Regions from separate parts of the Paenibacillus uliginis N3/975 genome, predicted to be linked through region 1. Evidence: predicted binding sites of a transcription regulator. Region 1 holds the regulator's gene; each other region holds the start of a gene.
The links. Region 1 encodes Rex, which represses fermentation and respiration genes when NADH is low (regulators of the CRP and FNR family bind a similar motif). Its sites were predicted from a motif close to TTGTGAAATATTTCACAA; they were not measured.
Positions count from the first base shown of each region.

Region 1 (8,322 bases):
CCATATGATTCCTCCGCGATTTTTTCCAAATCAACGTCCGCATCTAGCGGTTTATTACCCGCATGCAGATTTAAGATGTGTGCGCGTCCTTTTTTGTCCGGAAGATCAACTTGAATATGGCGGTCAAACCGTCCAGGGCGAAGAAGTGCGCTATCAAGCATCTCTTTCCGGTTCGTTGCTGCTATAACAAGAATACGCGGTGCATCCGTCGTAAAGATACCGTCCATTTCAGTTAACAACTGGTTCAATGTCTGATCATACTCCCGCTGCTGCCCGCCTTCACGCTTGCCGCCGATCACATCAATCTCATCGATAAAAATAATCGCGCTCTGCTTGTTTTCTTTGGCTGCGCGGGTGCGGGCATCTTTAAACAGGTCCCTGATACGGCCAGCACCGACACCTACATACATTTCAACAAATTCACTGCCCGATGCAGCAACAAATACCGAGTTTGTGTAATGTGCTGCCGCCTTAGCCATCAGTGTCTTACCTGTTCCCGGAGGCCCTGTCAGCAAAATGCCTTTCAATGGGCGAATTCCGAATTTTTTGATCTCTTCATGACGGATTAGAAAATCAAGCGCCTCACGCAGCTCCTGCTTCGCGTTATCCTGCCCTCCGATTTCTTCAAAGGTCAGCTTTGCCATGTTACCCTTTTTCCGTTTACGTTCACCACCTGCACCTACAGCTATCCCGCCCTTCATCTTGGCAATAAAGAGAAGAGCTCCTACAAGCATGGCTGCAATGAGGATTGGAACAACATTAATGCCAATGAATGCAAGGAATACGAACAGCACAGGGATGAAGCCAATCAATACTTCCTTGGACCACTTAGGCATGATTCCACACCTCCATTTTGCCGGGTTGGCGTGGTAGAATTATGAACTTACCTGACTTGCCGTCGGATAAACTTACATATACGTTCTGGTCATCAATTTGAGCGTTTGCTTTCAAAGTAGGTGAGTTTTTTGCCAGTTCATCCAAAGATGACTGTATATCGGTGTACTGCTTGTTATCCATCGCTTCGGCTACTGATAACATAGCCTCATCCCACCATTGGTTCAGTCGCTCGGACGAGTGATCTTCCACCTCAAGCTTCAATGTACGTTTACCGACAACCGACTTACCTTCCTTGTTTATATGTTCGACCAGACCCCGTAAATTCGTTTCTGGTTCTAAATCAAGTTTCAAAGTGACTGTATCCTGTTTAATATCTATTTGAGAGTTGTTCACTCCATCATACTGTGATACCACATTGGCCAGTGGATTCTGAAGAGCCATTTGCCGATACAGAAACCAACCGCCAAAAAGCACCGATGCCGATATAACAACCGTCAGAACGACAGGAACAATGCGTAGTTTCAATGTATTTCCTCCTTGTTATATGATGTATATTATTGATGTATCACGTTTGATACATCAATAATACATATATCTATACACACGAATCCGCCTCGTTAATACAAATATGAGTATATCACATCTTATATACTTTTTTCATTCGAGTCTGTGAAAATATTTAAAACTATTTTATCAAGATTTTTTGTAAACGCTTACACATAATCTTGTCATTTAACACTCCGCCTATTGATGGAGTGTTAAATTTTGTTATTGATTGGGTAGAATAATGTCTTCACCGATCTGACTTCCATCCTGAAACCGATAAAACCGGTATTTCGTCTCATTGTTTAGATGGTATAACAGATGCCATGCGTATTCTCCTTCATACATACCTAGAACAAGTCTTTCGATTACCGAACCAGGCAGGTCACTCTTGATCTGATTACGCATTTGAGCTTCCGATATACCACCGCTCAGAGGTTCGCTGTGTACAGCTTCGGCTCCATCCAGTGGTTTATTCTCTTCCGTAAACTTCACCCATACGATGATATCCTGGTTTTCCGTATCCTTACCGGTAACGACCCAGTAAATGCTCTCTTTATCCCATACCGATTTATAAGTTTTGTCTTTCTTCATCAAACCGCCATATTGCTGAGCAGCCTTGATAGCCGCGTTCTCTTCCGACCATTTACCAGACATTACATTTGAATAATAAATCTGAATAAACAGCAATATGAGCAGAAAACCGGAAATGCTGAGAAGTATCCACTTCGTTTTTTTCTTCAATCTGCGTTCCTCGCTCCCTTGTTATTCCCTAAAGGGTCAACAGCCGCTCGAACGCACTTTGGGCTTCACGGCGAATCTTTTCTTCATCCAATGTAAGGCAAATTCCGTTTTTGACGACCTGCTTACCATCTACCCACACATGCTCCACGTCCTTGGCACTCGCTGAATAAACCGCATGCGAGATAAAGTCCGTATGTGGCAGAAAATGTGCCTGATCGGTATTTAACGCGATAAAGTCCGCTTTCATTCCGGGAGCCAGCGTCCCAACACCGTCTAAGAATAATGATTTCGCTCCATATTCTGTTCCCATACGAAGTGATTCAACAGCAGGGACTGCTGTTGGATCGCCACTGACACCCTTATGAATAAGAGCAGCGAGTCTCATTTCCTCAAACATATCCAAATTGTTGTTGCTCGCAGGACCATCCGTACCCAGTGATACGGTAACTCCTGCTTTAAGCAGTTCCGGTACCCGGGCGACACCGCTTGCCAGCTTCAGGTTGCTTCCCGGATTGTGGGATACCGCTACCTTATGAGTCGCCAAAATCTCAATCTCTTCATCCGTTAAATGAACTGCATGCGCAACAAGCGCCGGGCGTGAGAAGACGCCAAGTTTTTGAAGATGAGCTACTGGCCGCAACCCGTAATCCCGAACATTCTGTTCGACTTCAGTTACTGTTTCTGACATATGGGTGTGAATTGGCAAATCCAGATCGTAAGCAGTCTGCACAAACTTTTCGATGTAATCCGGAGGACATGTGTAAGGCGCATGAGGCGAAATCATCGTTGTGATACGTCCATCAGCTTTACCGTGCCAGTCCTTCGCAAATGCTGTAGCCTCCTTCAGCTTGTGATTCTGAACATCTGGAGGACACAAACCGATTACACCGCGAGTAAGTACCCCCCGCATACCGGACTGCTCAGTCACGGCTGCTACCTGATCCATATGATCATACATATCGAGGAAGGTCGTCGTGCCGCCTTTCAGCATTTCGATCACAGACAACGAGGTACCCCAATATACATCATCAGCTGTAAACTTCGCTTCCATCGGCCACATTTTCTCCTGCAGCCATACCTGAAGTGCCAGATCATCCCCGTATCCACGAAGAAGCGACATAGCCGTATGACCATGCGTATTCATAAGACCAGGCATGAAAAACAGATGTGTGCCGTCGATAATCTCCATATTTTCCTCAACCTTCGGTTGTTCTTCACCGATATAGGTAATGAGATCGTCTTCGATGACCATATATCCGCGCAGAACCGGCTTTTCGTTCTGAAGTACAGCAAAGGTTCCGTTTTTAATCATCCATTTACGCTTCGTCATGATCGGCATCTTCCTTTCCGTTATCCAAATAATAAGCCAGACTCTGCAAATCCGTCGTGAAGTCAGCTGTATGAATCCGGATGTGCGGAGGAGCTTTCAAGATCGTTGGCGCAAAATTCAGAATCGCTTCAATACCGGATGAGATCAGTTTATCCGCCACATCTTGTGCTTCGACATCAGGAACGGTAATAATCCCGATCCGGATTCCGAACTCCTTAATAGTCGCCGTCAATTCTTCCATCGATTGAACGACTAAATTGTTGATTTTAGTGCCGACTTTGGGAGTATATGCATCGAATATAGCTACAATCTTCATATTATCTTTCAAAAAAGCGTTGTAATTGGAAAGGGCGTGTCCAAGATTACCAGCACCCACAAGCACTACATTAATCTGCTGGTCCAGTTTAAGAATATGACGGATTTTCTCGATCAAATAAGAGACGTCATAACCTATCCCTTTTCTGCCAAAATCTCCAAAATAGGCAAGATCCTTGCGGATTTGCGCCGGATTTAGGTCGAGCTTCTGTCCAAGCTCCTGTGAGGACACCGTTGCAACCTCACGAAGATGAAGTTCGTTCAGATAGCGTAAATATACGGGCAGTCTGCGAACCACGGCCTCCGAAATTTTATCCGATTTCATGCATGCTCCCCCTAATGATAAACTCAAAATAAATAACTTAAATTCTTATTGTATCGCCTCGTCCCCGTGAAGCCATTCCGCAATGCGGGGAACCATCTGCTCTGTCCGCATATGTTCCATTTTCGGGCCAGGCAGTGAATATAAAAAGTATTTTCCGTAATAAGATTCAATCACACGGGTATCATAAACAATCACAATACCCTTGTCTTGAGCTGTTCGCACAAGACGCCCGAAACCCTGCTTAAAGCGAATAACCGCTTGAGGTACGGATAGTTTCATGAACGGATTTTTCTTCTGCTGCTGCAGTAACTCGCTCTTCGCTTCGACAAGGGGATGGTTGGGCGGTTGAAACGGTAGCCTTACGATAGCCAGGCATGTCAGCGCCTCTCCCGGAATATCGACCCCTTCCCAGAATGAGCTTGTCCCAAGCAGCACCGATGCGCTGCTGTCCTGAAACCTTCGAATCAGCTTGGTTCGGCTTGATCCATCCATCCCTTGTCCGAGTACGGATATATCACTGGATGACAGAACTTCCTTGAGCGGATCATACACCTGGCGCAGCATACGGTACGAGGTAAACAGTACCAGCATTCGTCCATGAGTTGCCTTAGCGGCATCTGCAAGTGATTGAACGAGTGTACTCACAAAGTTCTGATCTCCCATGGTCCCCTTAACGCTTGGGAAATCCCTTGGAATTAATAACAGTGCTTGCTCACGGTAATTAAACGGTGACGGAAGCTGCACGGTATTCAGCTGCCCCTGATCTGAAGCATCCTGCAGCCCAAGATTATCGATCATATACTGAAACGATTTATCTATAGATAGAGTTGCAGAAGTGAGAATGATACTTCTTTTTTTATCGAAGAACAGCTCTTTCAACTGCCCGCTCACATCAACTGGCACGGCAAACATCTGCAGCGATTTACTGCGAAAATTACCGTTCGCCTCCATCCAGTAAACCACGCCTTCATCGTTCAGAGTCATGAAAAATTTCAGATTCTCCCGGTGCGCAGCCAAGTCCTTAAAGAGGCCGTTAATATCCGTAATCAAACTGTCTGCTCCATAATCATTCAGTTCTTCCCGAACCTCAGATGTTAGCATGTCTCCTTTGCGAACGACATCTCCCAAGGTGACGTGAATCTGATTCTCTAACTCCGTCAAACTTTCCCAGTCTTTTGGCTTCTTGGATGGTGACAGTCGGAGCGTAAATTGTCCTGCATCCCCCGCAGAAGCATCTCCGCGTTCAGGAAGAAGTCCGAACAGAAGGTCACTGAGCCGATCCCAGCTCTCCTTGACAGTAATTAGATCAGGGTATAGCCGGTCAATGACTACCGTCCATTCCCCCGCCTTTTCGTGCGCCGACGTTTGAAGCAGTTGACGGAGTGCTGGCAACTGTCCATTGCGGCTGTCCTTGTAGAGACGTGTAAGGGTGTGTACCACCGTAAAATACTTCATATGGAGCCCGAGATGCTTCCCCGCCACATCTTCCAAGTGATGAGCCTCATCAATGACCAACCGCTCATACGACGGCAACAGCTGATGATTCGCTTTTACATCGGTAAACAATTTGGAATGGTTCGTAATAACCACATCCGCAATACCCGCTTCATGCTTCGCACGGTGGTAGAAACACTTTCGGAACCATGGGCAAGCCCGTCCCAAGCAAGAATCGGAATCGCTAGATACCGTTTCCCAGAAGTCCCCACCGCGTCCACCAAGGTTCAGTTCCTCATCATCCCCGGTTTCTGTCTGTGTCAGCCATATGATCATTTGGGCTGCAATGATGATATCCTCTTTAGGTGTGTTGAAATCTCTTCTATTTATTTTATGTTCAAATTTTCTCAAACACAAATAATGCTGTCTCCCTTTGAAGACGGCGGCCTTAAATGGAAACGGGACTACCTTAGTGAGTAGCGGGATATCCCGTTCACGAAGCTGTTCCTGAAGGTTGATTGTATGCGTGCTGACCATTACCTTCTGTTCCTGTTTCACACTTTGGTATATGGAAGGAAGCAAATATCCAAGTGATTTCCCTGTACCGGTCCCAGCCTCAATCAGGAGATGCTTGTCATCCTCTAGTGCATTCATGACCTCTTCGAACATAATGTCCTGGGCATCCCGACTTTCATATTGAGGAAGTGTCTCACGTAAATTATTACGTACCTGGCTCATATACTGTTCAAAGGATAGCTCGGCTAGCGGATTAACCTCTTCTTCATCTCGTGCAGGTGTCATATCGGTCCAGTCCTCGATCGCCAGAGCAAATTGACGAAAATACGTGTAGTTGTCCGGATCCTGAATCGCCTGATTTTCCTTATCAGCCCGCATTCCATCGAAGAACCAACTCAAATCACTGTCCTCAACCGCAAAAAGATCGCTCAAACGCTGTATCGTAAGCAGCGGAAGTTGATCAAGCTCTTCCAGACATTTCAGCAGCGCATAGGCGGTAGCAAGCGCATCGCTGTCCGCTTGGTGTGGGCGGTCATGCTCCAGGCCGAAATAGGACGACACCATCCCCAGCTGATACGATGTCAGTGAAGGAAAGCATATTTTCAAAAAATGTATCGTATCGAGTATCCGCCCGCTGAAAGGTAAATAACCACAACGGTCGAGTGCATTTTGCAAAAAATTAAAATCAAAGGCTACATTATGCCCCACAAGTACAACATCATCGAGCATAGGTACCAGTTCCATCATCATCTCTTCAAGGGAGGGTGCTTCAGCTACATCTTGATCCGAAATACCTGTCAAACCTGTAATAAACGGTGGAATCGGAATCCCGGGATTGACATAAGAGCCGTACACTCGGGAAATGCTGCGATCTTCATCAATGATGGCCAGCCCCACTTGAATGATTTCATCGGCTGACTGGTTGCCCGTAGTTTCAAAATCCAATACGGCAAATTTCATGTTCGTATAAATCCCTTTCATTCCAGTCTAAATAACAGCATAACAGATGTAACGCCGTTTGAACATTATGGACATAAAAAAGGCGATGCCACAGACTCGGCGCTTCGAGCGGGCATCGCTTCTACAGACTGATATTCATAACAACGAAATCAATTGACTCCCATACTGCAGTTCCCCGCGGTTCTTGTGGCAAACCTCCAGATTAATCAGCGGATCGGGAAGAGTCGGGTCACTCTGTATCGCAAGCGTGAAATAATCCCGAGCTTTGTCTGTCCGCCCGTTAATGACCTGTATGCAACCTAGAGCGTTATAAATCATGGCCTGTAATCTCTTGTCGTCCGCCAGCGGGAGAATCGATAGCAGATAACCTGAAGCCTCCACCGTCTCACCCAAATGCAGATGAGCCATGGCCGTATAGAGCCGAATCAGCAAGCTTTCCGGATATATGGCAGCAGCAACCGTAAATTGGGCCAGAGCAGGTCTGAACATAAGGAGTTTGTAGTATCCTTGGCCGCGTATGAAAGCATCCAGCTGCATTTCCGGTGATTCGGTCGGCGGAAAAACCGGTGATGAAGCTGCACTCTCACGGAAAATAGCCATCTTCTCTTCAAACCGAAGCCATTCATCAATGATACCTTCACTCATACTCTTCAACATATTCCAGTTATGAATCAGCGCCTGTTTCTTGGGACCATGTGCAGAAGGGTAATGCTTCACAATTTCATCTAACATGTCGTTCATTTCGTCGAATACATGTTGAAACATGGAGTGCATCCCACCCTTAGTGAAAAAATGAGATCAGTGCGTCGACCTGAGTTCATTTTTTGTTAAAGCTGATGTTTTCATTCCCGAAACAAGCGTTACATTTTGGAGTGAATGACTTTATCGAATCGTTGCATGAATCTCACGGTGCTCGGTTATAATCGGCTTGTTGCCGCCGTCTACAATAACAACTGTCGGTTTATGATTCTCATATTCCTCTTTAGACATCATCGCATAAGAAATAATAATGACATTGTCACCTGGTTGAACCAGTCGTGCAGCCGCACCGTTCAGGCAGATCACACCACTTCCGCGCTGGCCTGTAATGACATACGTTTCAAGACGCTCACCGTTATTATTGTTCACAATCTGTACTTTTTCATTCTCAAGCAGATCAGCGGCTTCCATTAAATCCTCGTCAATGGTAATGCTGCCAACATAATTAAGATTGGCTTCAGTTACGGTTGCACGGTGAATTTTAGACTTCATCATTGTTCTAAACATGAGGATTACCCTCTTTCGTTTGGAATAGTGCATTATCGATTAAGCGTGTCTT
Region 1 is NZ_LT840184.1:3,797,131-3,805,452, forward strand. Features, by position in the region: gene B9N86_RS17915 (AAA family ATPase) at 1-836, opposite strand, end outside; gene B9N86_RS17920 (hypothetical protein) at 829-1,362, opposite strand; gene B9N86_RS17925 (cell wall elongation regulator TseB-like domain-containing protein) at 1,606-2,124, opposite strand; gene B9N86_RS17930 (amidohydrolase) at 2,153-3,454, opposite strand; gene B9N86_RS17935 (redox-sensing transcriptional repressor Rex) at 3,441-4,094, opposite strand; gene dinG (ATP-dependent DNA helicase DinG) at 4,140-7,004, opposite strand; gene B9N86_RS17945 (tetratricopeptide repeat protein) at 7,140-7,769, opposite strand; gene panD (aspartate 1-decarboxylase) at 7,887-8,270, opposite strand; gene panC (pantoate--beta-alanine ligase) at 8,263-8,322, opposite strand, start outside.

Region 2 (8,322 bases), 2.5 Mb from region 1:
AGAAGATGTCGTCAAAGATGTCGATTGGACTACCGATCTGGACGGAGCAAGAGGATTGTTCCATCGGCTTCAGATGAAGGGCGCCACTCCGACGGGGCCGGCACTGCTAAAGGTGATTGATTATTACCGATATGGTACACTAGAAGGTAATCAATCATGGCAGGGTGATTCCGGCCAAGAGGAAGGGATGCTCGGTGACTACGTTGTCTAATCCTGGTTATCCGCCGGGGACCGTAATTACAGGGAAATGGCGGAAGAAAAGGTACATCGTGGAACGGATGTTAGGCAAAGGGGCAAACGGCCGAGTCTATCTGGTGCAGCGGCCCGGACATACGGAGCGCTATGCCTTAAAAGTAGGTTACGATACACTTGATCTTCAGTCGGAGATCAATGTGTTGAACACGTTGAAAGAGCAGATGTCTGATCATTATTTGGTTGAAGCCGATGATCATCAGGACAGCAGCGGAGAAGTTCCTTTTTACGTAATGCGGTACATTGAGGGAAGCCAGCTTCAACATTTTATACGCTCGCGCGGAAGAGAATGGCTTGGTCTCGTTGGGCTCAAGCTGCTGGAGAAGCTCACTGTTCTGCATAGGTCCGGCTATATTTTCGGCGACCTTAAGCCTGAGAATGTCATGGTTTCGGCTTACGGTCAAGTGGAATTGATCGACTATGGCGGTGTCAGTGCGGTTGGCCGTAGTGTGAAGCAGTTTACGGAATGGTACGACCGCGGATATTGGAATGCCGGTAGCCGAACCGGCGATGAGGCCTATGACCTGTTCTCGTTTGCCGTGATGTGTATCCAGCTGTTGGATGAAGAGGTCCTTAGGACGGCCTCCGCACAGTTGCCCCAGATCCGCAGTGTTGCGGATCTTCAGGCAGCACTGCGAAAGAGCCCGCAGCTCAAGCCATATGCCGGCTGGCTGAGTAAAGCTCTCGCGGGCGGGTTCGCAGATTCACGAGAAGCGGTGAACCTTTGGAAAAATACCGTATATTCTCCATCACGGTGGGAAAGTGGACAAGGGAAGACGCCGCTGTGGCTCAAAAATTCTTTTGTCATGTCACTCATTATCTTAGCCTGCGCTGTTTATTTGTTCCTTCGAACTTAAATGGAAGTCTCATGGAACCTGCGATATACAGCCTGTTTACCGGCATAAAAAGGGGACAATGAAATTGGAGCAGGATTATTTGAAATCATTAGTTGAACGTGTTGAGGATGTGGCAACCGAGAAGCAACTGTGGGATGAAGGAGACACAATCATTGTGGCTGTTTCCGGCGGTCCGGATTCGGTGGCTCTATTGCACGTTCTCCATGAGATTTCAAGTCGGCGTATACCGCTTAAGCTGATCTGCGCCCATGTACATCACGGATTCCGTCAGGAATCTGACGATGAGGCAGTCATGGTACAAAGGCTCGCCGAAAGTTTGGGCATCCCTGTGGAAACAGCTTATATTGATGTGCCGGCCTATATGAAATCAAGCGGAAAAGGCGTACAGGAAGCGGCGCGTGACAAACGGTACGAATTCCTGTTTGAAACGGCAAGGAAATATGGAGCGAGATCCATTGCACTGGCCCATCATGCAGACGACCAGGCAGAGACTGTACTCATGCGTCTGCTGCGGGGAACCGGACCATCGGGCCTGGCCGGTATGAAAATCAAAAGATCCCAAAAAAATGTGGAACTGATCCGTCCGTTTCTTCGTATTAACAAAACGGACCTGATTGAGTTATGCGATCAATGTGGTTACTCCTATGCAATTGATTATAGCAACATGCTGACAAAATACCGCCGCAATGCAGTTCGACTGGAGGTATTTCCTTTCTTGGAGCAGTACAATACACAGATTTCTTCTTCTCTTAACCAGTTAGCTGAAGTGACTGGTGAGGAAGATGATTACATGGAGCTTGCTGCTGAGGATGCTTACCGCTCTCTTGTTAGGGAGATCGATGGAAGGACGTCTTTTGACGCACCTTCCTTTTTGGGCTTACATGTTGCTTTACAACGGCGTTTGATTAAACTAATATTAAATTATCTGTCGGCAGACCAGGAAAATACGGATTTCGTTAAGATTGAAACGGTCCGCCAAGGAGTTTTGCAGGATCGCCGGACCAATTGGCGACTGGATTTAGGGGGAGGATTAACCTGTATCCGTGAATACGGAGAGGTAAGCTTTTGCCCTAAGCCGCTTGTAGGACAGGGGAAGTACATATATCAGTTGGATTCCCCCGATGGACCGGATCTGGTTCTGCCGGAAATCGGAAAAATTTTAAAGCTTGCGCTTGTGGATGGAGAGGAAATGAGGGACGGCATAAAGCTGGCTTCAGGAGAAGCTTCCTTTGATGCGGATCAGCTACTTTTCCCTTTAACCGTACGCTGCAGGCAACCCGGGGACAAGATGAAGGTCATGGGATTAAACGGCAGCAAAAAGGTGAAAGATATTCTCATTGATGAGAAAATCCCTCCTTCTGTACGTTCCATGATCCCCATGGTGTGCGATGGCTCAGGTAGCATCGTATGGATTCCGGGTGTAAGACGCTCTGTTCACGCTGCCGTTGGGCGGCATACAACATGTATTCTCCGCATGGAACTCGTGAATGCGGGGAAAGCGTAAAATGGGAATGGCCCGTTTTACACTTTCATAGTATAAACACGTAGGAGGTTCGCTCAGTTGCAGAATGACATTCAGGAAGTGCTCATCAGCGAAGAAGAAATACAGGCTAAGATTAAGGAATTAGGGGAAAAACTCAGCGCAGAATATGAGGGACGCGATCCTTTGGTGATTTGTGTTCTCAAAGGTGCGTTTATTTTTATGGCAGATTTGGTTAAAAACATTACGGTACCGATGGAACTGGATTTCATGGCGGTGTCGAGCTACGGTGCTTCTACGAAATCATCCGGTGTAGTTAAAATTATTAAAGACCTGGATGAATCCGTTGAAGGCAGAGACGTTCTGATTGTCGAAGATATTATCGACAGCGGTCTGACGCTCAGCTACCTGATCGACCTGCTTGAGAACCGTAAAGCCAAGTCGATTGCTGTGGTGACCCTGTTTGATAAACCGGCACGCCGGACTGTAGACCTGCAGGCAGACTATGCCGGGTTTGTTCTTCCGGATGCGTTTGTCGTAGGATATGGACTCGATTATGCCGAGCATTACCGGAACCTCCCATACATCGGGATTTTGAAACCGGAAATCTACAGCAACTAAATACTACGCCGGATCACGGATCACTGCTCCATCCCGCATTGTTGAGATGGTCAGACAGGCTGTGGTAAAATATCTTATGTGTCTTTGAGAGGAGGTAGGGGATGAATCGGTTCATCCGGAATTCTGGTTTTTATTTGATTTTATTTTTAGTCGTGGTGGGCATTGTTCAATTCGTTACCAATGGTAACGAAGTAGCCGATACCCCTAGGTATGATCAACTGCGGCAGGAAATTAAGGCCAACAACATAAAAGAAATAACAGCTCAATTTGACGGTTATGCTTATCTTGTGACCGGTAAATATAATACGCCTAAGGGCGAGAAGGAATTAGAGAACTTCTCGACCTATATCCCGGCTACGGATGCTGCGATGGAAGAACTCGTTGCGGCGAGTGATCATAACGAGATCCAATTTACCGTTAAGAAAATGGAAGGTCAGAGCATTTGGCTGACATTGTTATCTTCTTTTATTCCGCTCGTGATTATGTTTGTTCTGTTCTTCTTCCTGTTTAACCAGGCACAGGGCGGTGGCGGCAAGGTAATGAACTTTGGTAAGAGCAAAGCCCGTCTATATAATGAAGAGAAGAAGAAGATTACGTTTGAGGATGTAGCGGGAGCGGATGAGGAGAAGCAGGAGCTTATTGAAGTTGTCGACTTCCTGAAAGATCCGCGGAAGTTTAACACAGTAGGTGCCCGTATTCCTAAAGGTGTACTTCTCGTGGGCCCTCCGGGTACCGGTAAGACCCTCCTTGCTCGTGCAGTCGCAGGCGAAGCAGGAGTGCCATTCTTCAGTATATCGGGTTCTGACTTCGTCGAAATGTTCGTCGGTGTCGGTGCATCCCGTGTTCGTGACTTGTTTGAGAATGCAAAGAAAAATGCGCCTTGTATCATCTTTATTGACGAGATTGATGCGGTTGGTCGTCAGCGTGGTGCCGGACTTGGCGGCGGACATGACGAGCGTGAGCAGACACTCAACCAATTGCTCGTTGAAATGGACGGATTCGGAGCTAACGAAGGAATCATTATCGTAGCTGCGACGAACCGCCCGGATATTCTCGACCCAGCGTTACTTCGTCCAGGTCGTTTTGACCGTCAGATTACGGTTGATCGTCCGGATGTGAAGGGCCGTGAAGCGGTATTGAAAGTACACGCACGTAACAAGCCGTTGACGAAGGATGTTAGACTGGACATCATTGCGAAACGGACTACCGGATTTACCGGTGCTGATCTGGAGAACCTCTTGAACGAAGCGGCATTGCTTGCTGCACGCCGTAACCGGAAAGATATCTCCATGCGTGAGGTGGATGAAGCGATTGACCGCGTTATCGTAGGTACGGAGAAACGCAGCCGTGTTATCAGTGACCGCGAGAAACGTATTGTGGCATACCACGAAGCAGGTCATACCATTGTCGGTTACTTCCTTGAGCATGCTGACATGGTGCATAAAGTAACAATCATTCCGCGCGGACGCGCTGGGGGATATGTTATTATGATGCCGAAGGAAGACCGCATGCTTGTAACGAAGCAAGAGCTTCTGGATCGCGTTACCGGGTTGCTTGGCGGCCGTGTAGCGGAGGAGTTGTTCATTGGAGAAATCGGAACCGGTGCTTACAGCGACTTCCAGCAAGCAACAGGTATTATCCGCAGCATGATTGTGGAATATGGTATGAGTGAGAAGCTCGGACCAATGCAGTTCGGAACCTCGCAAGGTCAAGTGTTCTTGGGCCGTGACATCGGACATGAGCAGAACTACAGTGACCAGATCGCTTATGAAATCGATCAGGAAATGCAGCGCTTCATTAATGATTGTTATGAAAAATGTAAACAGGTGCTCACTGAGCATTCCAAGGAAGTTCATTTAATTGCCAATACACTCCTTGAAGAAGAAACACTGGAACTTGAGCAGATCAAGCAATTGATCGAAACAGGTGCACTGAGTGGAAAAGATTCAGGAGAAGGCGGTCAAGGACCATCCGAGAACGGAGAGCCTGTTATCGACAACATTGGTGATGTTCGCGTCCGGATCCAAGGCAAAGAAGAAGGCGAGCGTCCGACTTCTGACGAAGAGATCCAGAACAGTCCGACGGATCATCAGGATTCTGAACGTAAAGATCCAGATGGCAAAACACCTCCGGGTGGTTCGGACAACGGTGGCGGCGGATTATCATAATTAAAGCGATAAAAACATCGCATGACGAATAAAAACAAAGAACCGGAGAACGATCATTCGTTTTCCGGTTCTTTTTGTGCTTCTTGTCACATTGACAGTCTTTCGAACCTTGTGTACATTAGGTGATAAACAAAAGGTGCTTACTTTCACAAGGGGATAAGAGCATCTTGAAGTACTGGTTCAGCAGCGGTCATGCAGGCCGTAATACACAAGGGGAGAGGGTCGCTCGTGGAAGCTTTGGCGCTGGAGCGTAAAGCGGAACAAAACCGTGAATTGCGCGAACGATTAATGCAGTTGAAGAAAGAACGCAATGCCATTATTTTGGCGCATTATTATCAGCGGGATGAGATACAGGAGGTTGCGGATTTCCGGGGAGACTCTTTCTTGCTTGCCCAAAAGGCAGCACAGACGGATGCGGATGTCATCGTATTTTGCGGTGTTCATTTCATGGGAGAGAGTGCGAAAATTCTTGCACCGAACAAAACAGTTATTATACCCGATGAGCGTGCGGGTTGCCCCATGGCGGATATGGTCAACGTCGATGGACTGCGTAAGCTGAAGGCACAGCACCCGAACGCCAAGGTCGTTACATACATTAATTCATCCGCCGAAATCAAGGCTGAGACGGACATCTGCTGTACGTCTTCTAATGCAGTAAAGGTCATCCAGTCTGTTGATTCTGATGAAATTATTTGGGTCCCTGACAAAAACCTAGGGCATTATGTTCAAAAGCATACCGACAAGAAGCTCATTATTTGGGAAGGCTACTGCAACACACACGACATGTTGACCGTTAAAGATGTTGTGGAGATGAAAGCCAAATACCCGAATGCCGAATTTGTCGTTCATCCGGAATGCCGTCCGGAAGTCGTTGCAATGGGAGATTTTGTGGGCAGCACCACCGCTATACTGGAATACTGCAAGCAATCCTCCTGTAAGGAGTTTATTGTAGGCACCGAAGATGGAACCGGATATCAGCTCCGTCTGGATAGTCCGGGCAAATCGTTCCATTTTGCGACCAAGTTTCTCGTGTGTCCTAACATGAAAGTAAATAATCTTAAAAAGTTGGTCAAATGTCTGGAAACGATGAAACCTCAAATCTATGTGCCGCCGGTTGTCGCGGAAAAAGCCAGAACTTCATTAGAGCGCATGCTACAAGTCAAGTAGCATGCGCTACTCTTCGCTAAAGACAGGTGAGTCACGTGATACCGCAATATTTGATCGATTTTGATCTGCAGGATTTGCCGGTAGTAGAGACGGACGTAATTGTGGTCGGTTCCGGTATTGCCGGATTATACACAGCGATTGAAGGAAGCACTGACCGTAAAGTTCTGCTGATTACCAAGAAAACACTGTTGGAGAGCAATACTCGCTATGCCCAGGGTGGTATTGCTGCGGTGACCGCAGAGGATGATTCTCCGGCGTATCATCGGCAGGATACCTTGTTGGCTGGAGCCGGGCTTTGTTCTTCTACTGCTGTAGATGTACTGGTCAATGAAGGCCCGGCCGGTGTTCAGGAGCTGATCCGGTTAGGTACTATGTTTGATGTGGAGGACGGGGTGCTTGCTCTGACCAAGGAGGGGGCACATAGTCACCGGCGCATTCTACATGCGAACGGGGATGCGACAGGTTATGAAATTGTCCGTGCACTTTCCAAGCAGGTGGAACACCTTCCTAATGTGACTGTGTGGGATGATCATTTTGTTATTGACCTCGTTACTCGGGAAAATGAGTGCCTGGGAGCCCTGGTGCAAATGCCGGATGGCAGCCGTGTATTTGTACGGGGCCAGGCGACGGTGTTATGCTCCGGGGGTGCAGGGCAGCTGTATCGTTACACAACGAACCCGGAGGTAGCTACAGCAGATGGAGTTGCTATGGCTTATCGTGCCGGGGCTGAGATTAGGGATATGGAATTTATTCAATTTCATCCGACGGCGCTCAGCTATCCGGGCGCACCAAGGTTTCTAATCTCGGAGGCAGTTCGGGGTGAGGGTGCGTATCTGCGGAATATCAAAGGCGAACGTTTTATGGACCGATACCATGAACTGCTCGAACTTGCTCCGCGGGACATCGTTGCCCGGGCCATTGTCAGTGAAATGGAAGAGACAGGGTCGACGTTTGTCTATCTCGATATAACGCATGAATCGCCGGAGATGGTGAAGCACCGCTTTCCGACGATATATGAAACGTGTATGCGTTACGGACTTGATTTGACCACAGATTGGATTCCCGTGTCCCCTGCAGCGCATTATATGATGGGGGGCGTCAAGACTGGCTTGCACGGCGAGAGCAGTATTTCCCGGTTATTTGCTTGCGGGGAAGTATCGTCCACCGGCGTACATGGTGCCAACCGGCTGGCGAGTAACTCTCTGTCTGAGGCGCTAGTATATGGGCGGAGGATTGTGGACCAGATAAGACAGCTTCCGGAGACTCCTGCGGAGCCAGTACCGCTGTCTTTCAGCTGGCAGCGTAAGGAAGCGCCGTCTCAGGCGATTGTTGAACGCCGGCTGAAACTGCAGAAAGTTATGGTTCGGTATGCCGGCCTGCGACGCAGTAAGGATACCCTGCTGCGGGCAATTGACGATCTCAATCGTCAGCTGCCGCTGTTTCAGTCCGAACTGACGAAACGGGAGGAATATGAGTTCGCGAACATGCTCACGAGCTCTCTGCTGGTCATTCAGAGTGCGCTGCGTCGTGAGGAAAGCCGGGGAGCCCATTACCGGGAGGATTTCCCACAGCGGGATAATGAAGGATGGCGCAAGCACATTGTTCATGTTTGGGATCAAGGAATGACGGAGGAATTCAGTGATGATGTTTAATGGATATAATGAGAGCTTGGTGGACAATATCCGGGCTTGGCTTCAAGAAGATGTCGGATCAGGCGACATCACCACAATGACAACGATCCCTGAAGGGCATGAATCGAAAGCAATTATCCATGCTA
Region 2 is NZ_LT840184.1:6,248,826-6,257,147, reverse strand. Features, by position in the region: gene B9N86_RS29070 (vWA domain-containing protein) at 1-211, shown strand, start outside; gene B9N86_RS29065 (serine/threonine protein kinase) at 195-1,109, shown strand; gene tilS (tRNA lysidine(34) synthetase TilS) at 1,168-2,613, shown strand; gene hpt (hypoxanthine phosphoribosyltransferase) at 2,671-3,210, shown strand; gene ftsH (ATP-dependent zinc metalloprotease FtsH) at 3,312-5,378, shown strand; gene nadA (quinolinate synthase NadA) at 5,607-6,545, shown strand; gene nadB (L-aspartate oxidase) at 6,581-8,197, shown strand; gene nadC (carboxylating nicotinate-nucleotide diphosphorylase) at 8,187-8,322, shown strand, end outside.
Region 2: a site for Rex is predicted at 5,453-5,470, ahead of nadA (quinolinate synthase NadA). Genes of this name have one in related genera too.

Region 3 (8,322 bases), 1.4 Mb from region 1:
GCAGATCAAACTCCTCCATTAGCTTCATCGTCATTTTGTATGACGGCAGACCAATCAAGGTGCCCATTTCATAGGTTTTCCCCTTGTACTCGATCGAGTGGCATTTGCCGCCAACCCGGTCCCCTTGTTCCATAATCGTCACGTGGCGGTAACCTTTCTTGCCCAATTCATAAGCGAGGGTCACGCCGGAGATTCCCGCACCTACGATCCCGATTTTTTCACCGTCCCTGATCATATCCCTCATCTCCTTGTATACAACCAGAGCGGCAATGGCTCCTGAACCCCTCTGAAATCAAGCACAATGTCAGAAGGGATTTTACCTTGGTTGTTCCCCTCCCCGAGAGGACGGGTATAGTTATAGTAATTCATGTATTCATTTAAGCGCTGCTCCAACGTGTCAAAGGAATCTATTCTTCCCTCGTGCCAAACCGGTTTATAAAATTCTTTTCCCAGAACCGTAGTGAATTCATGCAAAGGCTGAAATACCTCGGGATGATCGGCGCCATAGGTAACGGAGTTAATGTTGTGCTTGTGCAGATATTCTGTATACATGTGGTTTCCCCGCTCCCAGGCTGTCGAGAATTCCTGGCTTTTGTTGGTTACCAGATTATCGATCTCCAGATGAAAGGTTCTCAGCAATGGCATGATCTTAAAGCGCATAAAATCAATAAGTTGCATCGTTGACTTCTGATTGCACAGCTTCACCAGCGCTAGTCGCGAATAGGAGTCTAAATTGATGTACTGGTATAACTTCCCTACATTCGGAAACTTGCCTATGTATTGGATGGTCTGAAAACAAATATAGCCGGGCCTCGCATGATCCGAATTGTTCATGTTGTAGTCCAGTGGGTTTTGCTGCTTCACCTGGTTTCCGGCAGAATTTGATTTTCCCCGGCTTGTTCTCTTCTTGGCCTTGATCTCCCTGGCGTATCGCTCCCGATCCTCTCTCCGGTTTAGCCCGTGTCTGCGTAGTACGTTATAAATGCCGGATTCCCCCGTCCGTACTCCTTCGTCCTGTAATTCATAGTAGATCCGCTTGGGCCCATCCTGGGGAAAACGTGCCACATATTGCAAAATAATCTTTTCCGTTGTTCTGTCCACCTGATTCGGCATCACCGGTCTGCGGTCCTTGCTGCCAAGTCCGGCCATTCCATCCTGCATATAGGCGTTATACCAGCGGTAATACAGAGTTCTGGAAATACCGAATTCCTTGCACGTCTTTGACACGTTGTTACTTGTCATTCCGTGGAGGATAACCTGATACTTCTGGCTCTCGTTCAATCGCTTCGCCCCTTTCCCTGAACCGTCGTACTTACTCTTATTGTAGTAAAGTAAGGGGTTCCAGACAATAAAATGAGTTACATGTTTGTGACCCGTCGGATCATTTCAGGGCTTGCCCCGAAGCTAACAAACTATAATTTTCCAGTAAATAAAAATAACTAGAATTACATGTTAAAATTGTTACAATGTTGGGTGGTGAAAAGGGAAACACCAATCCATACCAAAATAGTCGCATATATTTCGGTTCCAGATTTTCTATAGATTAATAGGCTCAAGCGCATTAGAACCCTCCATTATTTCCACTCTTCTTCTAAAATAGCGTAATAATATTCGTCCCACCATTCATTTCCATGTGGTATACACTTCTTGAAAAAGCCTTCTCTTCTCATTCCAACCTTCTCCATCACTCGATATGATGGGGTATTCTGTGGCTGACATGTAGCTATAATTCTGTGTAATTTCATTTTCTCAAACCCATATTTCAATGTAGCTTGTGCTGCTTCAGAAGCATACCCTTTGTTGAAATATTTAGGATTGAACACCCAACCAATTTCATACGTATGTTCACCAAAATATTTATGAAAAACAATATGACCAATCAGGATATTTTCATCTATTAATACCACAGGAAAGTTCTTAGCATTTTCACCAATGTTTTTATTTATAAAGTCTCTTGTATCTTCTTCAGTAAAGACCCCTTCGGGTATGTATTTCATAACATTGATATCTGATGTATACTCATGGACAGCTTCCCAATCTTTGAACTCAAATGTTCGTATTAATAATCTTTCTGCTTTTATAAACATTACTTTTCCCCCTCAAAAATTTGACCTTATATCTTTGTTTCAATAATAGGAAGAAAAGATCCTTTAAAGACAAGGCTCCAATCCAAAATAAATTTTTGAAACTAGTTGATTACCGTTAATCGATAAGTAATTACATGCAAAGCCTCACCGCGCCCTGGAAGCTGCACACAGTGTGAAAATAGAGATAAAACCCGGACAGAGCGCATTTCGGACTTACATTCCGCTATTTGCTACAATTGAGAAGATTTGCAATCGTTACGGACTGAGAATCCGTTATTTCCACAAAACATACCCGATTCCGCTTAAACAAGCGAAAATAGCTGCCTCAGTCCGTTACCTCACTCTAATAGACGAAATCGCTCCATATAACGGAACCTGAGTCCGTTAAGGTTCACCTGTAAATTTCAAACCACTACAAACACCCGAATATACGGCAGGCAAATTAATTGAAATCCTGTTTAGTGAAGATTTTGGCAGTACAGTAGTAGTTGAAGAGTTATAATGTTGTCGCAACAAAAAAACTACCAAACGGTAGTTTTTTATTGCAAGCGTCTCGAAAGTGGTGTGAATTCTTTCCTATCTTCAGTAACTGGCTTGAGCACGATACAGAGCTACTTTTTACCACCCAAGTTGAACAGCGAAACGATAATACCAATGACGAGCAGCACGAGCGGCGAACCAATCAGTAAAAAGAGAGAAGCCGCCATACCTTCATAAGAGATTGTACCGATCACAACTGGAATCTCGACTCCTACCTGCGTAAGGATGAATAAAACACCCCAAGACACAATCCAATGATACCAAAAGTCTTCATAGTTCTTCCAAAAGATTTTGACATTTCTTATCCTCCATTTCAACTATGATTCTAGGATAATGTCTCTTTGAATCCACGGCTGATGCTATTTCTATTAGGGATATGCAGGGGAATTGATGATGTATTTGGAATGTATAGAAGACGATTCGACAAAATTCAACAACTATTGTGAAACAATTCACAACAAATATGCTGATAGTATATTAAAATGAAGTGAACCTAAAAGACTAACGATGCAGACAGGGGGTAACCGTGAAAGATTTGAAGTTAGGAGAACAAAGGCGACGCTCACGCTCCTCCACTTCTCAATTTCTCCGTTACTCCCTTCTTTTTTGTTGGGTTCTTTACGTTCATCTAGATAACAGACATATAAAGCGGAGGGTCAAACATGAAAAAGAACGTAGCAACAACGCTTATTCTCGTTCTCTCTCTCATGCTCGCGATCGCGGGATGTGGCAACGGGAACCAAAACCAGAGTCAGGGCAATGAAAAAAAAGAAGAGACCAAAGAAACGGAAGCCGTTTCGGGAGCGTCTCAAGCCGGTTATACACCAATCGATCAACTAAAAGATAAATATGATATTATCATTGTCGGTGCAGGTGGCGCTGGTATGTCTGCTGCACTTGAGGCAAAAGAAAAAGGCATGAACCCGGTTATTTTTGAAAAAATGCCGCTTGCTGGCGGGAATACAACAAAATCATCTTCGGGTATGAACGCTTCTGAAACTAAGTTCCAAAAAGAGCAAGGCATTAACGACAGCAATGATTCATTTTATGAAGAGACGTTAAAAGGCGGTCATGATACAAACGACAAAGAGATGCTTCGTTTCTTCGTTGACAATTCAGCAAGTGCGATCGATTGGCTGGATTCCATTGGGATTCGGTTGAACAATATTACGATTACAGGCGGTATGAGCGAAAAGCGTACACACCGTCCTGAAGATGGCTCAGCGGTAGGACAATACCTTGTTAACGGTTTGCTAAAAAACATACAAGAACAAGAAATCCCACTTTTCGTGAACGCTAATGTAACGGAAATTACGGAACAAGACGGCAAAGTAAATGGCGTCAAAGTCACCTTCAACCAGACTGATGAGAAAAACATTACAGCAGATGCTGTCGTTGTAACAGCCGGCGGTTACGGCTCCAATATGGATATGATTGCCGAGGTTCGCTCCGATCTGAAAGGTCTTGTGACAACAAACCAAGAAGGCAGCACCGGTGACGGCATCAAAATGATTGAAAAACTCGGCGGTGTAACGGTCGATATGGATCAAATCCAGGTTCACCCAACAGTGCAGCAAGAGAAATCCTATCTCATTGGGGAAGCGGTTCGCGGTGAAGGAGCGATCCTAGTTTCCAGTGAGGGTAAACGTTTCGCAAACGAGCTGGACACTCGTGACAATGTCACTGCTGCAATCAATACACTGCCTGAAAAATCGGCTTATCTTGTATTTGATTCCGGCGTAAAGTCCCGCGCTAAAGCGATTCAGCAGTATGAAAAAATGGGCTTTGTCATTCAGGGCGATTCGATCGAGGCATTAGCCAAAGAAATGGGTGTTCCCGCAGATCAGCTCCAAACCACACTGGATACATGGAACAACGCAGTGAAGGATAAAAAGGATGCCGAATTCGGCAGAACAACTGCAATGGACAACGACTTGTCCAGTGGACCATACTATGCCATCAAAATTGCCCCTGGTATTCACTACACCATGGGTGGCGTGAAAATCAATACGAACACAGAAGTGTTGAATAAAGATGGCGAAGTCATTCCTGGCTTGTATGCAGCAGGCGAGCTTACAGGCGGCTTGCACGGCCAAAACCGGATCGGCGGCAACTCTGTTGCGGAGATTATTATTTTCGGTCGCCAAGCTGGTATACAATCGGCTGAATTTGTAAAAGCACAATAAGCTAGCTATAGGCTGCATCTTTCATACGGCAAAACAAGAAACGCTTGGGCCTATCATGGTCCAAGCGTTTCTTGTTTTTATTGGGCTGCCTCCTACGATTTTAAGTAAAATGTTTCGCACTTTCTTTGTTCTCGTTCCATTCCCCGTTTTCTTTTCCTCTTGTTGTCTCACTCTCATCTTCTCCTGCCACTCCTCATGACGACAATATAAACTGAATATGAACAGGCAAAAAAATGCTACGTCGTCACATGCAAAGAAGCTTGCACATGATGCCGTAGCATGGAGAATGTCTTATTTTATCACGCGTTCATATTCCAAATCCCTAGTTCAATCGTCATTACGCATCATCTCATAATCCTATAAACATTCCCGTTCAACTGCCCTTTTATCTTGTAAACATCCCCTACCGAAACAACGAGTTCTTTAAGCCCCTTCACCAAAACTTCCTGTTCCAGCCCTTCCACATATAACGGAAAACACTTTTCGCCTGGATCATGCATAAACAACCGGTTCACCCGTCCAATTACAATATGCTCAGACCGTTCGCCAATGACGGTAAGCGGCTGAAGTGCCCCGCGTTCATCCTGTTCTTCTATTTTTTCAAGCTCCAAAGGCATCCAGGATTTATGCTCCATATATAAGGAAACCACGAGCCGATCACCAACCCGGGTATGTTCCGAGTATCCGCCTTCCCTTACAAAGTCGCCTGGATAAAAATATTCAAACTGAAACGAATAATGATACTGATCCTTGCGTACATGCAAATCCCTAACGCTTCCGCCCAACTTCACCTTGGTAATGACGCATGAAAATTTGTCGTTATGTTCCAGGTGGGCCAGCCTCTCCGTTATTTTACGGTCTAACCACTTGATATAATAATCGCTAAATGAGTTGCTAACCGGATAAGTACCCTGCCCATGACATGTATCAATGTAGTAAAGCTTGCCCGCATGCTCGCCTGACACAATCATGACGATATAATAACCGCAACCATCGTTATGCAGCGTAATCGTTCCGTGCAAAGCCTCCATAACCATCCGATCATATTCTTCATCTGCAAGATCTTCATCAATGTTTTCAAAGCCATCCCCAAAATATCGATTGCAGCTCTCCAAGGAAAAGGGAAGGCTCATATATTCAAGTCCAATAGTGGTATTTAGATTGGATTCAATGCAATCCTTCGCGTGCGATAGAGACAGAGGAAACGGTCTGCCGTGATGGCCTTGTTTGCCGCCATTTCCGATATGAAGCAGGAAATCCTTATAATCTTGCGGCAGCACTACCTTTGCCGCGGCTTCAAATTCCTCTATTTGATCCGCCGTTAATTGATCATTCAAAACATACGGACCATTTCCGTCATAGAGACTTTGATAATGCTCCAACATCTGTTCCACTCTTGTAATGAATTCGCTCTTGCAGTTGATTTCGTTCATGCCTGCACCTCATTTTGAATTAAAATGGAGAATCATCCGGGTCGTTACCGTTATTGAGGCCTAATGGAAGATCCCGAAGGTTATTACTTCACCGAACGAAATGTTCATCGCACCACCTCCTTCACAAGGAGGAAATACGCCCACTCAAGGTGTGTATGTACAATCCAAATTATAACATTATTTTTGGCTTGCTTAGGGAAATTCCTCTAAATTATTGTTGAGGCGCTACATGTCAAGCCTTCGTTTTCCCAATACTCCCCGCCTTATCCACATGATCCGAATTGTCACCACTAAATCAGACAGCTCTTTTTAAGGGCTACTCTTCTGTAGTTGACCGGGCTCACGCCCGGCTTGAACCTAAAGACCCGCTTCTGCCCCCGCTCCACGCTGGAAAATCTCGCCTTCCATGACTTTCACCATGAAAATTTATCACAAATGGGAATAAATAGAGACGAGTTGGCATGTTTATAGAATGATAGGGTATACACCGATGGCTGCATCGATTCTGCTTCATCATCTTGCCTCCGGCCAGGTGGACCACTTCATATCAAGAGAGGGGTACGCTATGCGTATGAGACGTAAATCCATGCTGGCCGTGCTGACACTATTACTAATCGTAAGCGCTTTTATGAGTGCTTGCGGCAGCAGCGGCGGCCAAGACAACAACTCATCATCGCCTCCGGCGAAGAACAATGAAAAGCCCGCTGATCCGGCACCTGGAGGCAAGACCGAATCGCCGCCAAAGGAACAGGTATTCCGCTTTAATCTGCATTCGAACCCGCCAACGCTTGATCCCGGTCAGGCGCAAGACACCGTGGCATTCGCCGTGCTGAACGGTCTGTTCGAAGGGTTGACGCGGATCGATGACAAGGGCGAGGTCCTCCCGGGCACTGCCGAGAAATGGGATACCTCCTCCGATGGGACCAAGTACACCTTCCATCTGCGGAAGGACGCGAAATGGTCGAACGGGGACCCCGTCACTGCGGGAGACTTCGAGTTCTCGTGGAAGCGGGTGCTCGATCCAAAGATGGAGCCGGCACCGCCGTACGCCTATCAGCTGTACTATATCAAGGGCGCGGAAGCATACAACACCGGGAAGAACGTCGACCCAAATTCGGTAGCCATCAAGGCTGTCGATGCCAACACGCTTGAGGTCGAGCTGGAGCATTCCACTCCGTACTTTTTAAGTCTTCTTTCATTCCAGACCTATTTCCCGGTTCATTCCTCCGTCAAAGACAATCCGAAATGGGCATCTGAGGCCAGCACCATTGTTTCGAACGGCCCGTTCAAAATCAGCGAATGGAAGCAGCAAAGCTCGCTGGAGATGGTGAAAAATGAGCATTACTACGGCCAGGATGAAATTAAATTCACTAAGGTGCAAATGTCCATGGTCGACGATTCGGGCTCGGAGCTGAACATGTACGAGTCCGACCAGATTGATTACGCCGGCATGCCGACCGGACGCATTCCGAACGAGCAAATTCCAATTTTAAAGGAGACGAAACCGGACGAACTGGAGATTAAGGGAATCGCCTCCAGCTACTACTATTTGTTCAACAATAAGCAGGAACCGTTCAATAACGTCAACATCCGCAAAGCGCTGTCGAGGGCGATCGACCGCCAGCTGATTGTCGACAAGGTGACTCTCGGCGGACAGCTGCCCGCATTTGGCATCGTTCCTCCGGGAATCGCGGGCGAGAAAGGCGAATACCGCTCCGAACACAAGGACGATTATCTCAAAGAAAATATAGAAGAAGCGAAGGCGCTGCTGCAAAAGGGGCTCGAAGAGCTGGGACTGTCCGCCATGCCTGAATTTACGCTCGCCTACAATACCGATGAAAGTCACAAAAAGGTAGCCGAGGCCGTCGCCGACATGTGGAGCAAAAATCTCGGCATCAAAGTGAAAATCGAGAACCAGGAATGGGGCGTCTTCCTGAAGAACCGGACCGCGCTCAACTATCAGATGGCCCGAGCTGGATGGACGACCGACTATAACGACCCAATGTCCTTCATCGATCTGTACATGACCGGAAGCGGCAACAATGATATCGGTTACAGCAATCCGGAATTCGACAA
Region 3 is NZ_LT840184.1:5,164,766-5,173,087, forward strand. Features, by position in the region: gene B9N86_RS24195 (FAD-dependent oxidoreductase) at 1-235, opposite strand, end outside; gene B9N86_RS24200 (helix-turn-helix domain-containing protein) at 241-1,281, opposite strand; gene B9N86_RS24205 (GNAT family N-acetyltransferase) at 1,575-2,087, opposite strand; gene B9N86_RS24210 (hypothetical protein) at 2,699-2,944, opposite strand; gene B9N86_RS24215 (flavocytochrome c) at 3,290-4,813, shown strand; gene B9N86_RS24220 (SMI1/KNR4 family protein) at 5,158-6,246, opposite strand; gene B9N86_RS24225 (peptide ABC transporter substrate-binding protein) at 6,818-8,322, shown strand, end outside.
Region 3: a site for Rex is predicted at 3,068-3,085, ahead of B9N86_RS24215 (flavocytochrome c). Genes of this name have one in related genera too.

Region 4 (8,322 bases), 2.5 Mb from region 1:
CTCCAAAAAGCAATGCTTATGCTAACTACCGAGCGTCCGGATTTGTATATTATGGATAAGACAGCCTTTAACTGGGTCGGCAATCAAGGCATTGCGCGAAGTCTGGAACCGGAACTTGAGGGCGAGCTCAAGTCACTGGTCACCCCCGATATGCTAGTAAAGACCAAACTGGAAGAAGAAACTGCTGAGAAAGTGTACGCGGTGGATATCATGAACAGCCCGCTCGCTGAAGCTCTGCCCTTAGCCAAAACAGAAATGATAGCCGGAATTCGTGGCGGATCCGAGAAAGAAACCAATGCATTAGCTTTTATTAAAACCTATTTGGAAGCAGCAAAGACAAATCAATAGAAGGATGAATAAGCTTAAGCCCCGTAATGAGGATATCTGCCTCTAAACGGGGCTTTTTCATATAAGATGTTCGGGTCCGGTCGCTGCAATGTACAGAACTGTTGGAACTTTTGGACGGGACTATTTCTATCCTTTGAAAACATACCTAACCTTGATATAATAAAAGGAATTTAAAAGAGTTAAAGGGAGATGTTCATGTCTGGTAAAATAAAAATATTCGCTGACAGCACCTGTGACTTACCGTCATCGTGGATTGAAGAATACGACATCGGCATCGTACCGCTATATGTTGTGTTTGGGGAAGACTCTTTCAGGGACGGAGTGGACATTACACCTTTAGAGCTATATGCCAAGGTTGAAGAAACAGGTAGCCTGCCGAAGACTGCTGCACCGTCGCCTTCTGATTTTATTGCTGCATTTTCTCCGTTTATCGAGCAGGGAGACGACATATTATTCTTGAGCCTTTCATCAGAGCTGTCCTCTACTTATCAAAATGCCGTCATCGCATCTGAAGAGCTGCCATCAGGCCGGGTAACCGTGATTGATTCGCGCAACCTGTCCTGCGGGATCGGACTTCTGGTTATGAAAGCGGTCCATGCTGCTAAAGAAGGTTCTACGATTCCGCAAATCGTGGATCTGGTGAACAGCTATACGGATCAAGTGGAATGCGAATTTGTCATTGATACACTTGATTATTTGTATAAGGGTGGACGCTGCTCCGGCATGCAAAATGTGATTGGAAGTTTACTGAAGATCAGACCTGTTATTAAGGTTGTTAACGGCGGCATGATACCTGCTTATAAAGTTCGGGGCAAGAAAGAGAAAGCTTTGGAACAGATGTTGAGTAATGCGCTGGATCGCGTTCAAGATATGGATAACGACCTTATTGTCGTTGTACATACTATGGCTGAATCGGAAGCACTCATGCTTAAAAAAGCTCTTCAAGAAAAGACAGGCGCAAGACAAGTCAGTATTTCCACTGCAGGCTGCGTAATTAGCAGTCACTGCGGTCCACATACAGTCGGACTTATGTATACCAAGAAACCAAGCTGATACGAGCCAATAATAAACGGCAGTCTGCTTTGGCGAAAGCCTGCAGAACTGCCGTTTTATTATACAGCCGGTTGATCATTTAATACCGATGCTTCCCGAATAGCTTTTGATATGCATTGAATTTTCCCCGGCGCCAATGGTTCCATTTACTTCTTCGTCTGTTTTTTTCGTAGTTGTGAGATTCGCTAAGTTAACGGTTGTATCTCCCTTGGTATTTTGCACTGCTACTTCCAAGCTGGCTGGTGCGGTATGATAATCAACTTGAATATCACCAGTTTTTGTTTCAACGATCAGCTCACCTTTTTCATCTACCCTCTTTATAACGATTTCACCACTCTACTTTGCGACTTCCTGACCAGCAATCCGGCCGTAAGTAATAATATCAGAAATGGCATTTCCGCCCAGACGGTTCGCACCATGAACAACGCCTGTCACTTCTCCAGCAGCGTACAGTCCCGGAATAACCGTGCCTTCTGTCGACAGAACATGTGCTTTCGTATCAATGACCAATCCACCCATTGTATGATGGACCGACGGAACCGCTTTTTGAATATAATACGGGCCTTTTTCCAGCGATACCAAACCGCCACGATGGTTGTAATCAAGATCCTTGCCTGTCTTCGCATACTCGTTGACTTTGCTTATAGTCTCTTTCAATGTTTCTACATCTACCTTGAAGAAATTAGCTGCATCTTCAATCGTGTCAGCCTTATAGAGCATTCCCTCTTTAACTAATTGATCATACTCATCTTGGTGCACTTCGATCGTCTTGCCGATATCGGCGATTTCCTGATTCCAGAATTGGTAAGCGTAACGCCCTTCTTGTGCTAGAATAGCCTTAGATATGACATCGCGTCGTTCCAATTCCTCTACAAACCGTGTTCCCCCTTGGTTAATCAGTATCGCACCATCAAACCGAGAATCGGCCACAAGTGAGATTACACCTGTAACAGGGTCACAGATCGGATAGGTTTGAATATTCTCCATATTCGTAATATCTGCGTTAACTGCTTGAGCCATAACAATCCCGTCACCCGTCGTCCCTGGCGTGTCCGTAGACATATAGCTCTCATCCAACTCAGGATTATATTTCTTACGCATCTCAATATTAGAACCAAATCCACCGGTCGCTATGATAACGCCTTTGTTCGCATGGAAGGTCACCTTTTGACCATTTGTACTCGCATCAACGCCAACTACTTTACCGCTCTCATCCGTTAGTAGTTTCTCAGCTTTCATGTTCGTCTTGATCTTAATTCCAAGTTCTTCGGCCTTGGTCTTGAGCTTCGTAATCAATTCCGCTCCTGTATGGCCGATAGGAATAAGTGCACGCTTGCGGGAATGTCCCCCGAACTGGAAGAGGTGATCGGATAAAAACTCCACTTTTACCTCGTCACGTAACCATTCGGCTGAACCCAGTGCTTGCTCGGACAAAATCTTCACGATTTCCGGCTGGCCTAGATTGTCGCCACCCTTCATCGTATCCTGATAATATAATTCTGGGCTATCATCGGTAATGCCAAGTGCATGCTGAACCCAGTTGTCAGGAGCATTCATCTCCCCACCGGAGATCAATGTGTTACCGCCAACGGTCGGCATCTTCTCCAGAATAACTACGCTTTTTCCGGCCTCTGCTGCTTCAAGCGCTGCACTAAAGCCGGCACCACCCGCGCCGATCACGACGACATCGTATGTTTGCTCCGACTCTTCGGTCTGTTTCGCATCAGCTGTTCCACTGCCTGCCACCAGCGCAATTCCCGATTTAACAATCGCATCCTGAATTGCATCCAAATACCCCTTGCTCGTCACACTAGATCCGCTAATAACATCTACATCTGCACTATTTGCCTGCATGACATTTTCCTTCAAGTGGGTATATACAGGCTCCGATAGAACTTCATTTTCCTTCTGCTCCAGAACCTTCACATCCATAATTTTTTCATCCGTAAAGGTTACCTCAACTTTAATGTCACCGTGCTTACCACTACCTACCCCAATGGCCGTCGTCGTACCATTCGATGCTTCCTTTGCGTTTTCTTTCGAGCCGCAAGCGGCCATCGTAAATACAAGTGCCAGCACCATAATAATGGACAATACTCTACCCGCGTGTTTTCTCATAGTTCCTCCCCTGATACTGATTGTACTAGTATTTTTGACATTGTGAAAAAAGGTACAATGTGTATTATAGGCTATGCATCTCCAAAAGTATTTGCACATTTCGGATTTTATTTATACATTTTGGACAAGTGATACTTCTCATTTAAAGATGGAATGCAACATGATGTAATAAAGACATGCACTCAATACAACGAAAAATTACATTATATGCCGGAGGATGCTTTCTCTTACTATTCCTTGCGTTGTTAGGCTCCATATACATAGAGATGGAACGAACGGTCGTCCCACTCAACGAATCACTGACACAGCAAATCGTCAATGCCCGGAGCGAACAAATATCCTATTGGTTTCAGCAGCGGATTGGAGAAGTCGAAATGCTCGCCACCCTTGCTTCTGATCACCACTGGACTCGAGAAGAGCTGTTACGCGAAAGTCGCAAGCTAGAGCAACGACGAGGTCATGACTACGAGTCCATTCGGATTGTTGATCTCAAAGGAAACTCTTGGACGTCGGATAGCAAGTCTTTCTCTATATTAACGCGAGACTATTATAAAGAACTGATTTCGTCGGATGCTCCTTACGTTGTAAGTAACGTTATTGTTTCTAGAGCCAACAAAGCAGAGATTGTCGTTATTCTATACCGTATTGGACCGCTAGTAAATGAAGATACAGCTTACATCGCAGCCGCCGTTCCTATCGGTAAAATGAAAGAAATCGCCCAAGACATTTTGGTGTATGACGGCAGAGGGTGGCTTATCGTCAATTCGGAATTTCCAGAACTGGAAGATTCCAGAGCTAACATGGCTACCTTTACGGCTTCGATTGCCGGTGTTCCGGGCTGGAAGCTCATATTCCAAGTGCCGAAATCCCAGCTTACCCAAGGTATGACGAAGACCCAGCGGTCGGCTCTTATGGTAGGAACTGTAGTAGGTATCTTCTTTTTGATTCTCGTCCTATTGCTGGGCTCCTCCATAGCGAAGCCGATTCAGGCGCTGCGTCAATTGATGAGACAAGTGGAAGACGGTGACTGGAGCGTGCGTTCTAACGATAAGCGACGCGATGAGATTGGAGAGTTAGGGCGCAGCTTCAATCAAATGCTCATTAAGCTGTATCAATCCCAGCAAGAAAAGAAGGAAATGGAGCTGCAGATGATTCACGAACAGATTAAGCCCCATTTTCTGTATAACACACTGGATACGATTCAATGGATGGCTGCAAGTCATGACGCAAATGATGTGGTGGACATTGTAGAATCCTTAAGCACGTATTTCCGGCTTGGGCTCAGCAGCGGCAGTCAATTTGTAACACTGGAACAAGAATTTCAACATGTCGAGAGCTACTTAAATATCCAATGTGTTCGGTATGATGATATTCTGGATTACGAATTGAGCTATGACAAGCATTTGGAACAACAACAGATCATTCGGTTCATCCTTCAACCACTCGTTGAAAATGCGATTTATCACGGAATCAAGCCGCTGACAAACCAGAAAAGTAAAATATCAATTCGTGCATATAAACAAGGGGATCAACTGATCGTCACCGCCCAGAATAACGGAGTAGACATTCCTAAATCCAGGCTGGCATCACTTCAGGAGACGTTGCGGAACGGAAAAAAAGACAGAAACGAAGAGATCGGATTCGGTCTATATAGTGTCAGCCATCGCATCAAACTTGCTTATGGTGAGCTTTACGGTTTGCAGATCAGTAGTGGACAAGGTATAACCTGTATGACGATAAATATACCGCTTGGAGGTAACAAATCATGTGGCAAGTCCTAATCATGGATGACGAGAAAATTATCCGTAATGGCTTACGGAAATATATCCAAGAGAGTCGGCTGCCTTTTGAACCATCAGGAGAAGCAAGGAATGCTGCTGAGGCGCTGTCTCTAATCGAGCAATCTACACCAGACGTATTACTAGCGGATATTAACATGCCGGGTTTGAATGGCCTTGATCTGGTCCAACTTGTAACGAGTCGTTATCCTGACATGGTCGTGGTGATCATTAGTGGGTACGATGATTTTAAATATGCGCAAAGAGCCCTGCAATTGCATGCTTATGATTACTTACTGAAGCCGGTACCCAAGAGCGATCTAAACCGAATACTTGCTAAGTTACACGATCACTTGTGCAGTCTTCATCCTGACGAAGTTACGAAGCTCAAGAAAGAGATGACACAGGAATCGCTCCCGAATTCCTGTGATCTCTCGCCAATTATGGCGAAAATAACAGAATATATCCACTATCATTACAATGATCCGGAACTGGCCGTACCTCATGTAGCGGAGTTATTTCATATTAATTCCAATTACTTGAGTAAACGAATGAAAAAAGAGGTTGGAGTATCTTTTCTGGAATATTTGACTGAGCTTCGCATCTCGAAAGCGAAGGAATTATTGGATAACTCCATGCAAAATATCAAAATCGGTGATTTGGCGATCAAAGTAGGCTATATGAATCAATATTATTTCAGCCGCCTGTTTAAAAACCGAGTAGGAGTGTGTCCGGTAGATTATAAAAATAGTACCAGAATGAATATGTATTGACTATAGAGATACTGGTTGACTTGGCATAATAAACAGGCTCATAAAACTGCTGATTGGGGCAATGCGGAGCAGCATACCTTATTTAATACCAATGTTTCCTGAATGACTTTTGAGATGCAATAGATACTCTCCAGCGCCAATCGTTCCATTTACTTCCTCATCAGAATTCATTGTAGTTGAGAGATTCGCCAAGTTAACCGTTGTATCTCCTTTAGTATTTTCTACTGCTACTTTCAAGCTGGATGGTGCATTTTGATAACCAACTTGAATATCACCCGTTTTTGTTTCAACGTTCATTTCACCTTTTTCATCGATCCCCTTTAGAACGATTTCACCATTTTCAGAAAAAACATTCCAAACGGAGCTGATTGTATTGTTAAAATAAAGATCATTAGCCTTGGCAACTACGTCTAAATTCCTAAATGAGCTATTGTTTACGGTTAAGTCTCCAACAATTAGATTAAAAACTCCTGAATCTGCTTCAACTTGATTGAATTTCACATTACCCGCTTGATTTTTAACGGTTAGCTTTTGGGTGGCTAACGTATGAATATCGAGATCTCCTTCTTTATTGATCAATGTAACTTGTTCTACTGTATTTTTGGGCACTAAAATCGTGATGGTTCCCTCTTTTTCAAAAGTAAAGGCCGATAACGCCCCGCCAATTTGTTTATTTTGTTGAATGATTAATTTATGATCTTGATGAGTTACTGAAACAGGAACTTTCTTCTTATCCTTCTGCTTACCATTAATGTCTACATGAACTTGATTGTCTGTCGATTCTTTCACTTCAATATCCCATGAATCATTCATGATTTCGATGCTCTGAACTTCTTCCGATGGGAGGTGTTCTGTGATCTCCAACTTTTTAGATCCAATTTGCGAAGTAATGTAAAGTACTCCTACCAAAGCAATTACCGTTAATAACCAAATCCATTTATTTGTTTTCATGACTACCTCTCTTAAAGATCTATTCTATCAATTTTACGATATGATAGATAAGCCACGGCTAAACCAAACAAACCAAAAATAGCAGGAACGCCGATAAATTGAAACATCGATACAGAGCTGCCGCTTCCATCCGAAACCATCGCATTAAGCAGTGTTCCTATGATTACAGCACTAGTAATTGTTGTTGCAGTAGACTTTTTACGCATACCAAAATACAAAGGAATAAGGCTTAAGCCAGCTGTCATCGCTGAAGCGATTAAAATCGATGGAATGGTAGCCAACATTTCTCCCATCGACACGGGTGTTTCGAATAAATGAAGCGTCGGATTCAATACGACTGTCAATCCTTCAATGATTAATGTGGAAATCACTACACAAGAAAAACAGAAGCTAAGAACGATCATTAACTTTGCTTGAATCACTTTTTTGCGTTGCAAGGGATACGTAAATAGCAATTGAATGGTTTTGCTCCTATATTCGTCAATCACTAATCTCGAAATGATGATGCTTGAAAAAACGACAAAGGTAATGCGAACGAAGATATTAGCCAATGACATGAATTCTGTAAAATTTGAAAACATAGGTTCATTTTGAGCGTTTGCCAATAAAGCCATTCCGGCTACCATTCCAAAAATAATAATCATACAAATCACAGCTCTTGCACAATACCCTGCTAGATTGTTTTTCTCCCATTCTAATCTCATAAGTTTAAACATGTTGTCTGCCTCCGTCGATAAGATTTAGGAAATACTCCTCTAAATTGCTTTCTTTTCTGATTTCCGACATTTTAACTTCCTTTATTAATTTTCCATGATTAATAATTCCGATCGTATCCGCAATCGATTCCATCTCTGAAACAATATGACTGGAGACTAAAATTGTCATACCGTACTCATTCTTTAGCTTCAGTAAAAGCATCCGAATATCTTTAATTCCCACAGGGTCTAAACCATTGATGGGCTCATCTAAAATCAAAATTTCCGGCTTTGTAATTATGGCTCTGGCAATGCCTAACCGCTGTTTCATTCCTAATGAAAATTCATGTATTTTTTTATCTCCCACCCCTTGTAAACCAACGATTCCTAACACTTCCTGAATCCGATTCTCGCCATGATACTGTGCGTATTCACAATGAAACTTTAAGTTTTCAGCTGCGGTTAGACGTTCGTAAAAAACGGGGTATTCTATGATACTGCCGATGTTTTTTAAATATTGATAAGACGTATGTGATATCGGTTGATTTAGCACCAATATCTCACCTGATGTGGGCTTCACCAAATTTAGAATCATTTTCATAATCG
Region 4 is NZ_LT840184.1:1,268,748-1,277,069, reverse strand. Features, by position in the region: gene B9N86_RS05965 (J domain-containing protein) at 1-348, shown strand, start outside; gene B9N86_RS05960 (DegV family protein) at 544-1,401, shown strand; gene B9N86_RS30740 (DUF4097 family beta strand repeat-containing protein) at 1,477-1,728, opposite strand; gene B9N86_RS05950 (flavocytochrome c) at 1,738-3,519, opposite strand; gene B9N86_RS05945 (sensor histidine kinase) at 3,762-5,300, shown strand; gene B9N86_RS05940 (response regulator transcription factor) at 5,285-6,070, shown strand; gene B9N86_RS05935 (DUF4097 family beta strand repeat-containing protein) at 6,149-7,021, opposite strand; gene B9N86_RS05930 (ABC transporter permease) at 7,033-7,737, opposite strand; partial or broken gene B9N86_RS05925 (ABC transporter ATP-binding protein) at 7,784-8,322, opposite strand, start outside.
Region 4: a site for Rex is predicted at 3,560-3,577, ahead of B9N86_RS05950 (flavocytochrome c). Genes of this name have one in related genera too.